DNA from 3 places in the Pseudomonas sp. B33.4 genome. Region 2 is predicted to be linked to each of the others. Evidence: riboswitches for the same ligand, from Rfam matches in the RefSeq annotation. Region 2 holds a riboswitch; each other region holds the start of a gene.
What was found. Region 2 has a riboswitch for cobalamin ahead of U6037_RS12710 (CbtB domain-containing protein). Riboswitches for the same ligand answer to the same signal wherever they lie in the genome.
Positions count from the first base shown of each region.

Region 1 (4,283 bases), 210 kb from region 2:
CAACCTGCCGCAGATTGCTGAACGCTATCGTGCAGCGTTTGATCGCTTGCCGAGTGACGACGATGTCACGGCAATCTACGAGCGCTTCATGCCGTTGCAGATCGAGAAAATAGCCCTGCATTCGGCGTTGATCCCCGGCGCGCTCGAGGCGATTGCGGCGTTGCGCAACAAGGGTCTGAAAATCGGTTCGTGCTCCGGTTATCCGGCGGTGGTGATGGCCAAAGTTGTCGAACTGGCGCGGGAAAATGGCTACATCGCCGACCATGTCGTCGCCACCGATGAAGTCCCCAATGGCCGGCCGCATCCGGCGCAGGCGCTGGCTAACGTGATTGCTTTGGGCATCGATGACGTGGCGGCCTGCGTCAAGGTCGACGACACCTGGCCGGGGATTCTCGAAGGGCGCGCCGCCGGCATGTGGACAGTGGCGTTGACCTGCTCCGGCAACGCACTGGGCCTGACCTATGAGCAATACAAGGCGTTGCCGTTGGATCGACTGGCGGAAGAACGCGCGCGGATCGGCAAGATGTTCGCGCCTTCGCGTCCGCATTATCTGATCGACACCATCGCCGAGTTGCCCGAGGTAATCGAACACATCAATGCGCGTCTGGCCCGAGGCGAAACTCCTCAGTCCTGCTAACTCCCCACTACCCCTGTAGGAGCTGCCGAAGGCTGCGATCTTTTGATCCTGCTCTCAAAAACAAAGTCAAAAGATCGCAGCCTTCGGCAGCTCCTACAGGGATTTCGCTGAATTTTGGGCAAAAAAAAGCTGCCAAATTCGGCAGCAAAAACTTTAAGAACACGCGATGTATTGGCCTCAGCATAGACGCCGGATAATGACAGTGTCATGACAGCCACACATTCATTGAACCGCCGCTGCCCCGTCATCAGGATGTCATCAAGATCACGGCAGAATTCTCGCAAACCGTCTCGCGCCTCCCGACGGGTGCTTTGCAAGGATTCCCATGAAAGACGACGCCTCGCTGTTTGCCGCCATCGACCTGGGTTCGAATGCCTTTCGCCTGATGATCGGCCAGTCGGTGCGCAGTCGAAAGGGCCTGCAGATTCAGGAAGTGAAAACCCTGCGTGAACCGGTGCGTCTTGCCGAAGGCTTTGATGGCGGCGCGCTGGACGCCTTGGCGCTCGATCGCGGCTGGCAGGCGTTGGCGCGGTTCGGCAAGAAACTGCGCGGTTTCGAGGCCGGCCGCGTTCGCGCGGTGGCCACCAGCGCGGTGCGTGAAGCGGACAACGCGCAACTGTTTCTGGCCAGTGCCGAGCGGCATCTGGGCTTTCCCATCGACGTCATTTGCGGCCATGAAGAGGCGCGGCTGGTCTACGCCGGCGTGACCCATGCCTTGCCGAGCGCTGAAGACCTGCGCCTGGTGGTCGACATCGGCGGCGGTTCCACGGAATTGATCCTCGGCCAGGGCGCGCAACCATTGCTCACCGAAAGCATCGCCATCGGTAGCGGCACCTTGAGCACACGCTTTTTTCGCGGCGGCGACCTGTCCGCCGCTGCGCTGCAGGAAGCCGAACGCTTCGCCATCCTGCAGTTTGAAAAAGTTGCCCGGCGCTACCGCGCTCAGGGCTGGCAGCAAACCATCGGCTCTTCCGGCACCGCGCGCATGCTCGCCAAAGTGCTCAAGGCCAATCGCCTCAACGACTACGGTCAGGACGGCATCACCTACGGCGGGCTACTGCGCCTGTCGTTGCTTCTGCTGAAGGTGAACAACGTCCAGCAACTGAAACTGGCCGGGCTGCAACCTCATCGCCAGAGCATTCTGCCCGGTGGTCTGGTGTTGATGCTCGCGGCATTCAAAGTGTTCGGCATCGCGCAGATGCTGCCCTCCGAACCGGGCCTGCGCCTGGGCGTGTTGCACGGTTTGATGAGCCAGCACTAATCCTCGCCGCGACAGATTCGTCTCCCCTTAAACGGCGCGATCGACTAACATGCCGCCGCCGGTTCCCGAACGGGACTAATAGGGAATCCGAGGTGCTTGCTCAGCATTGATCGGAACTGCCCCCGCAACTGTAGGTGCCGAGCCTGCTCCACGACTGCCACTGGGTGAATCCCGGGAAGGCCGGAGCCAGGCGATGACGCATCAGTCAGGAGACCTGCCGGCACAGTGACTACTAACCGGCGGGGTGTCCGGGAAGGACATCGTGCCGTGCGCGTCTTCGTTGGCTGCCCGGCCTTGCGCTGTTTTCCTGACCGCGTTCGATGGTGTGTTTCCAGACCGTACTCTCCCGCTCCCCGTACGGTTCCCTCGGAGACTGCCCCATGCTGCTGCCCCGCATCGCCACCCTCATCACCGGCCTGACCCTTGGCGCCATGGCGCAGGCGGCACCGACTGTCTATCCGCTGACGGTGAAAAACTGCGGCAGCACCCTGACCTTCCAGCACGCCCCGACGCGCACCGTGACCATCGGCCAGGCCGGCACGGAAATGCTCTACGCCATGGGCCTGAGCGACGAAGTCGTCGGCACCTCGCTGTGGTTCAACAATGTGCTGGACAAGTACAAGGCACAGAACGACCTGATCGAGCGCCTGGCCGATAACGAACCGAGTTTCGAATCGGTGATCGGCAAGCGCCCGGAACTGGTGGCCGTGGAGCTGGAATGGATGGTCGGCCCGCAAGGCGCGGTCGGCACCCGCGAGCAGTTTCATGAGCTGAAGATTCCGACCTACCTGCTGCCTTCCGATTGCGAAGCCAAGGACAACCTCGTCGGCGCCGATGGCACGCGGCTGGCGCCGTTCCGCATCGACACGATTTACAAAAGCGTGAGCCAACTGGCGCAGATCTTCGATGTGCAGGAGCGCGGCCAGCAGCTCAACGACCAACTCAAGGCCAGCCTCGCCAAATCGATTGCCACCGCGCAAGGCAAACAGCTGAAGGACGCCAGTGCGCTGGTCTGGTTCTCCAGCGCGCAAATGGACATCGAGCCATTCGTGGCCGGGCACAAAGGCATTCCCGATTTCATGCTCAGCACCCTCGGCGTGCGCAACGTCGTGCAGTCCGATGAAGAATGGCCAACGGTCGGCTGGGAAACCATCGCCAAGGCCAACCCGACCTTCCTCGTCATCGCGCGCATGGATCGCCGACGCTTCCCCGCCGACGACTATGAAAAGAAACTCGCCTTCCTGCGCAGCGACCCGGTGACACGCAACATGGACGCAGTGAAACACAACCGCATCATCATTCTCGACGCCATGGCCATGCAGGCCAGCCTGCGCATGTTCGATGGCATCGAGCAACTGGCCACGGCCATCAACGGCTATGACCTGTCGCAATGAGTGCCAGTCTGATCCGTACGTTGCTGGCCCTGGCGACGCTGTTGATTGCAGTGGTTGCTGGCGTGGCCATTGGTGAAACCTCGATTGAACCGGGCGTGGTCGTGCAAGTGCTGGCGAACAAATTGTGGGGCGCCGGTTATGTGCTCGACCCTATCGATGAAGGCATCGTCTGGAACTACCGCCTGACCCGCGCACTGGTCGCGGCCGCGTGCGGTGCCGGTCTGGCGACGTGCGGGGTGATTTTGCAGTCGCTGCTGCGCAACCCGTTGGCCGATCCGTATCTGCTGGGGATTTCTGCCGGCGCTTCGACCGGGGCGGTGATGGTGGCGTTGCTCGGGGTTGGCGCCGGAATGATTTCGTTATCCGTCGGTGCCTTTGCCGGGGCAGTTACAGCGTTTGTGCTGGTGATTCTGTTGGCGCGGGTCAGCGGCTCGGCGAGCGGCACCGGGCAAATCATTCTCGCGGGGATCGCTGGCTCGCAGTTGTTCAACGCGCTCACGGCGTTTTTGATCACCCGCTCGGCCAGCTCCGAGCAGGCACGCGGGATCATGTTCTGGCTGCTGGGCAATCTCGGTGGCGTGCGCTGGCCATCGGTGTGGCTGGCGGTGCCGGTGGCCGTGTTGGGGTTGATTGTGTGTCTGTGGCATCGGCGGGCGCTGGATGCGTTTACCTTTGGCGCGGATTCGGCGGCATCTCTCGGCATTCCGGTGCGACGCGTGCAAATTCTGCTGATTGGCTGCGCGGCGCTGGTGACGGCAGTGATGGTGTCGATTGTCGGCTCGATCGGTTTTGTCGGTCTGGTGATCCCCCACGCGGCGCGCCTGTTGCTTGGCACCGGCCATGCACGCCTGCTGCCGGCCAGTGCATTGGGTGGCGCGGTGTTTCTGATTGCCGCTGATGTGTTGTCACGTACGCTGATCAAGGGTCAGGTGATTCCGGTCGGGGTGATTACCGCACTGGTCGGTGCGCCGGTGTTTGCCTTGATTCTGGT
Region 1 is NZ_CP140706.1:2,674,858-2,679,140, reverse strand. It holds gene phnX (phosphonoacetaldehyde hydrolase) at 1-637, shown strand, start outside; gene U6037_RS11890 (Ppx/GppA family phosphatase) at 963-1,898, shown strand; cobalamin riboswitch at 1,941-2,135, shown strand; gene U6037_RS11885 (ABC transporter substrate-binding protein) at 2,279-3,292, shown strand; gene U6037_RS11880 (iron ABC transporter permease) at 3,301-4,283, shown strand, end outside.
Region 1: it holds a riboswitch for cobalamin, as region 2 does, so the genes downstream of both, U6037_RS11885 (ABC transporter substrate-binding protein) here and U6037_RS12710 (CbtB domain-containing protein) in region 2, are expected to answer to the same signal.

Region 2 (4,283 bases):
CTCTTACATCGAGTCACCTTTTCCAAACGCCGAAAAGGTAACCCAAAAGGCTTTGCCCCGGCGTACGGCACTTCGCTGAGGCTCAGTGTTCCCTCGCTACGGTGTCCATCCGGGGACATCGCCTACGGTTTGCTTCGCTGCACCTCCTCTCGATGTATGCGGCTACGCCGCACGGCGCTGCGCGCCTGATCCCCGGATGAACACCTACGCTCGGCCTGCCGAAGGGGCAAAAAAGCCAGATCAAAAGCCAGATCAAGAGCCCCTCACCCTAGCCCTCTCCCGGAGGGAGAGGGGACTGACCGAGGTGATTGCGAGAGATACGCCGACGTGCGATACCGCGTTGAACTCAGATTCTGAAAGGCCCACAAATCGGCTCCCTCTCCCTCGGGAGAGGGCTGGGGTGAGGGGCAGCAACAACGCAAATCAAAAGCCGAACACCCGCGCTCCTCACCACTCAATAGGCCGAGTGTCAGCTCGCCTGCTCTTGATCTTGATCCACGGGCGACGTCGGAAGGCTGAGTGGAGGGATTGATCCGGGCGTGGGAGCGCAGCGACCGTTTGGCGCAGCCAAACACAGCGAGAGGAGGTGCAGCGAAGCAAACCGTAGGCGCTGCGCCCGGATCAATCCCGGAGCGAAGGAACCCCGAGCCCCAGCGAGCGGGCCGCACGCAGGAGCAAGCCTTTTTGGTTACTTTTTCGGCGTCTGGAAAAAGTGACCCGCCGTAAGGGCGGAACCCTAATCAGCAACACCCGCAGCAACGGATCCACCCCAAAAAATTGACCAAAACCCCACCCCCATGCTCTCCTACACACCTTGTTACGGGTGCCCTTCACAGGGTGAAACGGGAAACCGGTGAATCATGTGCTTTACTCAGAGCCATGTCAGTCCGGTGCTGCCCCCGCAACGGTAAGCGAGCGAAGCGTCAAAACCACTGTGCCTGTACGGCATGGGAAGGTGACGCTTGCAGGTCGGCCTGACGCCAACCCCTCGTGAGCCCGGAGACCGGCCCGCAACACACAGCCCGCACCTTGTGCGTCGCTGAACATAACAAACCCGCGGTGGGCGGGCGCTGTTCGAACCTCTGCGAGCCCGACCCGCAGGGGTTTTCATGCGCTCGATTCACCCACTGACACTCCAGAGGGAAGCGCCATGTCGATCATCAGCAGCACCGGCAGCAACACGGACAAAATCGCCAGCACCACCACCCTGAGCCAACGCCTGACCGCCGCGATCTTCGCCTCGATCCTCGGCGCCAGCCTGGTCTACTTCGCTGGTTTCTCGCACATCGAAGCGGTACACAACGCCGCCCACGATACCCGCCACAGCGCCGCGTTCCCGTGCCACTGAGACCTGCCGACATGATCAAGCGTATAGCGCAAACCGCAGGTTTCACCGGTCTGCTGGCCGCCCTGCTCCTCACTCTGCTGCAAAGCTTCTGGGTATCGCCGCTGATTCTTCAGGCCGAAACCTACGAGAAAGCCGAACCGGTTGCGGTTCATGAACATACCGAAGGTGCCATGGCCGGCCACACCCACGACGCCGAAGCCTGGGAGCCGGAAGACGGCTGGCAGCGCGTGGTCTCGACCACTGGCGGCAATCTGGTGGTTGCGGTGGGTTTCGCTCTGATGCTCGCGGGCCTGTACACCCTGCGCGCCCCGACCAAAACCTCGCAAGGCCTGCTCTGGGGTCTGGCCGGTTACGCAACATTCGTGCTGGCGCCCACTCTGGGCCTGCCGCCTGAACTGCCGGGTACTGCCGCCGCCGATCTGGCCTCGCGACAGATGTGGTGGATCGGTACAGCCGCCTCGACCGCAGTCGGCCTGTCGTTGATCGCGTTCAGCCGTCATTGGCTGATGAAAGTCCTCGGCGTGGCCATTCTCGCCGTGCCGCACGTGATCGGCGCACCGCAGCCGGAAGTGCATTCGATGCTTGCCCCGGAAGCATTGGAAGCTCAGTTCAAAATCGCTTCGCAGCTGACCAACGTAGTGTTCTGGCTGGCCCTGGGCCTGATCAGCGCCTGGTTGTTCCGCCGCAAAAGCGATGGCCAATACCACGCATGACCGATGACCGCGCAGCGCCGACCTTCGTGGTCGGTCTGGGCTGCCAGCGCGGCTGCCCGGCCAGCACGTTGCGCGCGTTACTTGATCAGGCGTTACAAGCGCATCGCATTGAGCTGCAAATGGTCAAGGCCTTGGCCAGCATCGACCTGAAGCGCGATGAGCCCGGGTTACAGGAACTCGCCGCACAACTGGCGCTGCCGCTGCTATATTTCAGCAGCGAAGAATTGGCCAGTTATCAGGAACGACTCAGCCACCGTTCCGAGATCGCCTACGAACGCACCGGTTGCTATGGCGTCGCCGAAAGTGCCGCGCTGGCCCTTGCCGAACAGCTGATTCAGGCACCGGCAAAACTGCTGATTTCCCGACAAAAATACGCTCAGGCCACCTTCGCATTGGCCGGTGCTGCATAAATTCCCGATAATCCCCGCCACCGATCATGAGCAATCTTCATCTGAAGCGATTGCCGCCCCCCTTTTTCACAGGATTCAACCATGACCGTCTACTTCATCGGCGCCGGCCCCGGCGACCCGGAATTGATCACTGTCAAAGGCCAGCGGCTGATCCGCAGTTGCCCGGTGATCATTTATGCAGGCTCGCTGGTACCGGCGGCGGTGCTGGACGGTCACCAGGCGCAAACCGTGGTCAACAGCGCTGAATTGCATCTGGAACAGATCATCGAATTGATCAAAACCGCGCATGCCAACGGCGAAGATGTGGCGCGGGTACATTCCGGTGATCCGAGCCTGTATGGCGCGATTGGTGAACAGATTCGCTATCTGCGCGAGCTGAATATTCCGTTCGAGATCATTCCCGGTGTGACGGCTACGGCAGCGTGTGCGGCTTTGCTTGGCGCGGAACTGACCCTCCCGGACGTCTCGCAAAGTGTGATTCTGACGCGGTATGCCGATAAAACCGCGATGCCGGCAGGCGAAGAACTCGGCAGTCTGGCGCAGCATGGTGCGACGATGGCGATTCATCTGGGGGTCAACCATCTGCAGAAGATTCTGGCGGAGCTGCTGCCGCATTACGGCGCGGACTGTCCGATTGCGGTGATTCACCGGGCGACGTGGCCGGATCAGGATTGGGTAGTGGGGACGCTGGCGGATATTGCCGGGAAGGTTGAGGCCAAAGGGTTTCGGCGCACGGCGTTGATATTGGTGGGTCGGGTGTTGGGCAGTGAGGTGTTCAGCGAGTCATCGTTGTATCGCGCCGGGCATGCCCATCTTTATCGACCTTGAAGGCCCTTTCGCGAGCAAGCTCGCTCCCACATTTGGAATGCGATCAAATGTGGGAGCGAGCCTGCTCGCGAAGGCGTCGGTACATTTCACCCATAAAAAAACGGCGCTCACGGGGCGCCGTTTTTTCATGTCCGCAGTGAACACCTTACTTAGTAGTAGGCGTTTTCTTTCTGCGTGTGGTCGGTCACGTCGCGAACGCCCTTCAGTTCAGGGATGCGCTCGAGCAAAGTGCGCTCGATGCCTTCCTTCAAGGTCACGTCCGCCTGGCCGCAGCCCTGGCAACCGCCACCGAACTGCAAAACGGCGATGCCGTCTTCAACTACATCGATCAGGCTGACCTGACCGCCGTGGCTAGCCAGCCCCGGGTTGATTTCGGTTTGCAGGTAGTAGTTGATGCGCTCGTTGACCGGGCTGTCGGCATTGACCATCGGTACTTTGGCGTTTGGCGCCTTGATGGTCAGTTGGCCGCCCATGCGGTCGGTGGCGTAGTCAACAACGGCGTCGTCGAGAAACGCTTCGCTGAAGTGATCGATATAGGCGGTGAAGCTTTTCAGCCCCAGCGCGGTATCTTCTGGTTTCTCTTCGCCCGGCTTGCAGTAGGCAATGCAGGTTTCGGCGTACTGGGTGCCAGGCTGGGTGATGAAGACGCGGATGCCGATGCCCGGGGTGTTCTGCTTGGAGAGCAGATCAGCCAGGTAATCGTGGGCGGCGTCGGTAATGGTAATAGCGGTCATGGAAACTCCTCGCAGGCTTGGGCGCAGTTTACGCCAATCGTTGCGCCGGACAAAGTCCTAGTATTTTTGTCGGGAAAGATTCTCGTCAGGCTCGTCATCAATATGAGCCTTGAGCCAGCGATAGCTGCGTTTTTCCACCCATTCGTAGCTCAACCAGGAGCCAACGCCGATCGCCAGCGCGCACACGACAAACATCAGATACGGGTTGACAACGTAGCGCCGCGCGATAAATCCACCCACCGACAGCACC
Region 2 is NZ_CP140706.1:2,884,398-2,888,680, reverse strand. It holds cobalamin riboswitch at 805-1,027, shown strand; gene U6037_RS12710 (CbtB domain-containing protein) at 1,151-1,348, shown strand; gene U6037_RS12705 (CbtA family protein) at 1,360-2,061, shown strand; gene U6037_RS12700 (cobalamin biosynthesis protein) at 2,058-2,471, shown strand; gene cobM (precorrin-4 C(11)-methyltransferase) at 2,553-3,299, shown strand; gene nfuA (Fe-S biogenesis protein NfuA) at 3,449-4,033, opposite strand; gene U6037_RS12685 (acyltransferase) at 4,091-4,283, opposite strand, start outside.

Region 3 (4,283 bases), 870 kb from region 2:
CGGATCGCACCGCCGGCACCCCACAGACGGTTTTCCGATTCATAGCCGACCCGCGAACGGGCGAAAAAGCTCGGAATATCGTTGATAGTCACGCCGGTGCGCGACTCGGTGAGGTTGCGCGTCATGTCCGCTTGCAGGCTCCACCGCTCGTTGAGCGCCAGCTTGGCGTCGGCCTCGAAACCGCGCATCTGGATCGTGCCTTCGCCGTTGACCCACTGAATGTCATCGAGGGTGATCAGGTCGTCGATCTTGCGTTTGAACAGGGTCACGCTGGCGCTGAATTCGCGGTTGAGCAAAAAGCCTTTGTAGTCGACACCCAATTCAGCGTTGCGGCTCTTTTCCGGTTTCAGGTTGCGGTTGCCGATCTCGTCGCCCGGCTCGTTGACGAACAGCTGCTCGGCGTTCGGCAGTTTGTAGGCGCTGCCGTACTGACCGCGCACCGACCAGTTGTCGTTGAGGTCATACAGCGAAGTGAGCATGCCGACCGTGGCACTGTCGCCACCGCTCATGGCTTCGTGACGCACGCCGATGCTCGGGTGCCAGTCGGGCAGGGCGTCGATCTGCGGGCGCAACTGCGTGTAGAACGCGTGGGCTTCTGCCTTGTCGTTGTCGATGATCAGCACATCGTCCTGGCCCTTGAACCACTGGTTGTCGCTGCCGAATACCAGCACATGACCGCCGGGCAATTCAGCCTTGCCTTCGGCCTGCACGCCCCAGTCGGTGAAGCCCCAATAGTCATCGTGGTTGATGACTTTGGTGCCGCCGCCGACGACGTTGTTGACGCGGGTGTAGCGCGTGTCCCAGTCGTTGATATGGCCTTTGACGAAGTAGCTCAGACGCTCGTTGACGGTCTGCTCGAAAGTCGCCGTGGCGATCTGCTGCACGCGATCGTTGGTGGTTTTGTGGTTGTCGACCGGGCGGGCGAAATCGAGGTTGGCGTCGGCGTATTGGTAGAACAGTTCAAGCCGGGCATCGTCGCCGAACGACTGGATCGCCTTGCCACCGAAGGTGGTGACTTCGTAGGCGCGGTTCTTCCCTGAATCGTTTTTCATGTCGCGGTTGCGATACGGCTGATAGCCGTCGGAAACGTTGTGGCTGACGTACGCCAGCAAACCCAGATCGCCGAAGCCGTTAGTGAAGATATTCTCGACCCGCGCATCTGCAGTGGTGCCGCCGAAGCTGTCGACGCCCAGGTTGACCTCACCGGAGGCTTTGCGCGATTGCGGGCTGCGGGTGACGATGTTGATCACGCCGGAAACGGCCTGAGTGCCGAACAACAGACTCTGGCCACCCTTGAGCACTTCGATGCGCTCGACGGCGTTGGCCGGCAGAGTGTCCAGATAGAGGCCGCCGTACAGGCGATTGTTCAGGCGTACGCCGTCGAGCAGGATCAGCGTGTCGTCGTTGCGCCCGCCCAGCAGCGAATAGGTGCCGTAGTCGAACGGGCCGTTTTTCGGTGCTACGTACAGGCCGGGAATGAACATCTGCATGACGCGACTGACATCGGCGCTGGGGCCGGCGCGCTCGATCTGCTCGCGGGTCACAATCTCGACTTTGCTGCCGAACTTCGCCATATCAGCGACGGTGGTGGACTCCACCGACGGCGCAGAAACGATTTGTTGATTGAGCTCCAGTGGCGCGTCATCGGCCAGCAGCAACGGGCTGAACAGGCAGCCAAGGAACAGGGTTGGAGCAGAAGTGTTGAAAGGTCGAATCATTGTCTTCTCGAAAAGGATCTTCGCAGAAGAGCATGCAGGAGAAGGCATCGCGCACAGCCAATACCGGCCCATGCCCGCCCACCGCAGGATTTTGCCAAACGAAATTTCAGGCCGGTCTCCGGGCTCGCGCGTATAGAGGCTTTCACCTTCCCATGGCCGTGCGGCCACAGTGGTCTATCGAAAGCATCACGCGCATACCGTTGCGGGGGCAGCACCGGACTTGTTCGAAAAGAACGTACCGGTTTCCCGTTTCACCCCATGCGCGGCGGCATGGGACACCTGAAACTGGGCGGCATCTGAACATTCGACAGACCGTTCGTCAACTTGCCGGTACCGACTCTCGATCCGCGAATTACCAACTTTCGAAATAACTACTAAGGTCTATGACGGTAACCACAACGCGATATCCGTGGTGTCGACAGGCGCGAGTTGCTCGAGGAGCAGTCGAACAAGGAGGTTTTCATGCACGCTGCCAGCGACCATGTTCCCGGCGGGTTCGCCCCGCACTTCATTCGCAACGCCTTGCTGGTCGCGATGGCCAATGCGTTGACGCTGAGCGACGCGCAAGCGGCGTGCGGGCCTTTGGCCGAAGGCGCCTATAACGTCTCGCAAACCTGCTTGCCAACGGCCGGAGTCGATGCGTCGATCAGCACTCAGACAGGTACCACCATCACCACCACGGCCGGATCCTCGCTGAACAGTCGAGGCAACAACGCCAACACAACGCTGACGCTCAGCGGTACGACGGTCAACAGCACGCCCCCGACGGCTGCCAACGCGGTGTTCGCCAATGTCATTGGCACCACCGGCAACGCGAACCTGAGCGTCGATGGCGGCACCAATACCGTCAACCTCGGCGGCAGCGGGCTGGATGCGCTGGCGCTCAGTAATGCCGGCGCAGGCCTGTCGACGTTCACGGTCAGCGCCGGCACCACGCTGAACATCCTCAACACCGTGGTCGGCAATGAGCACGACGGCATCGACATCAATGCCAGCGGCGGCGGCACGATCATTCTGAACCATCAGGGCAGCGGCCAGATCACCTTGCTCGGCGGCAACGGTATCTGGAGCAAAGCCAGCGGCAGCGGCGACAACAACGTCAATGTCGGCAGCGGCGTCAGCATTCTGGTCAACAACGACGATGCACTGTCGGCGGGCCCACCGATCGGTGATGAAACGTTGCCCACGGCGGGCATTGGCAACCACGCCGGCGTGCATACGCGCGCGGTCAATGGCAATACCACTGTGGTCAATGCCGCGAACGTGCAAGGGATCGGCATGAACGCATTCGGCGTTTTCACCGAAGGTGGCGCCGGTAATACCCGCCTGAATAACAGCGGCACGATCAACACCAACGGTCTCAACGGATTCGGTATTCGCGCGTTCTCCACCGTTGGCAGCATCGCTATCGTCAACGAAGGCGCGATCACCACAACCGGCGGCGCAGCGCACGGCATTTATGCCAACGACAACGTCGGCGCCACCGGCTCGATCAGCATCGACAACAATGCCGCGCTGAATGTTGGCAGCACCGCCAATGCTGCCGGCTCCCGAGCCATTTACGTAATCAAGCGCGGCACCGGCGATGTCACGATCACGGGCAGCGGCAACATCAATGTGCTTGGCGGACTCAACACCACGCGGGCTTACGCGATCATCGTCAGCGCGGAAAACAACAATGTGCTGATCGATTATGCGGGCGACCTGTTCGCCAGCGGTTTTGGCGCAGGCGGCATTCGGGTCGATTCGACCGGGGGCAATGTTCAGATCAACTATCGTGGCAATCGCATCGAAACCCTGCACAGCAACGCCAATGGCATCTATGCCTCGACGCAGTCGCCGACCGGTACGGTCAACGTCAATGCCGGCGGCACGATCATCACCCACTCGGACGCCGGTTCGGGTGATGGCAGTGGCATTGGTTCTTTTGGCATTCAGGCGCTGACGCTGGGCGGTGACGTCGGTGTCGCGTTCACCGGTTCGCTGATCGACGTCAACGGCCAGGGCGCGGCGATACTGGCGGGCAATGCTTTCAATTCCGGAAGCGGACTGGGCACGCTGAGTGTCAGCAACAGTGGGGAACTGATCGCGCGTGGCAATGACCAGCGCGGTATCCGTACGCTGTCAGTCACAGGCGCCCAGACTGTGGTCAACAGCGGCGCGATCCAGACGCTCGGCGCCAGCAACAGTCAGGGCATTCTCGCCGAGGCGTCGGGTGCGGCCAGTGTTTCGGTGAACAACAGCGCGGTGATCACCACCCAAGGCACGGGCTCGTCGGCGATTGAGGCGCTGACCGCAGGCGGCAGCGCCAACGTCAGCAACACGGCGACCCTTCAGGGTGGGCGAGCCGACAGTAGCGGTGTCGCCCTCGGAGGCGCGAGCCAGACACTGAACAACTCGGGCGCGATCAGTGCGCTCAGTGATGTCGCCGTACGCGCCGACGCGACCACTCCCGGCACAACGTTTTCGCTCGGCAACACCGGACAAATGACCGGCGCCGTGAATGCCGTCAGCGCTGCCAGCACGGTGGTCAACAGCGGCACCTGGACACTGCGCAATTTCACC
Region 3 is NZ_CP140706.1:3,752,765-3,757,047, reverse strand. It holds gene U6037_RS16450 (TonB-dependent receptor) at 1-1,718, opposite strand, end outside; cobalamin riboswitch at 1,810-2,016, opposite strand; gene U6037_RS16445 (autotransporter outer membrane beta-barrel domain-containing protein) at 2,181-4,283, shown strand, end outside.
Region 3: it holds a riboswitch for cobalamin, as region 2 does, so the genes downstream of both, U6037_RS16450 (TonB-dependent receptor) here and U6037_RS12710 (CbtB domain-containing protein) in region 2, are expected to answer to the same signal.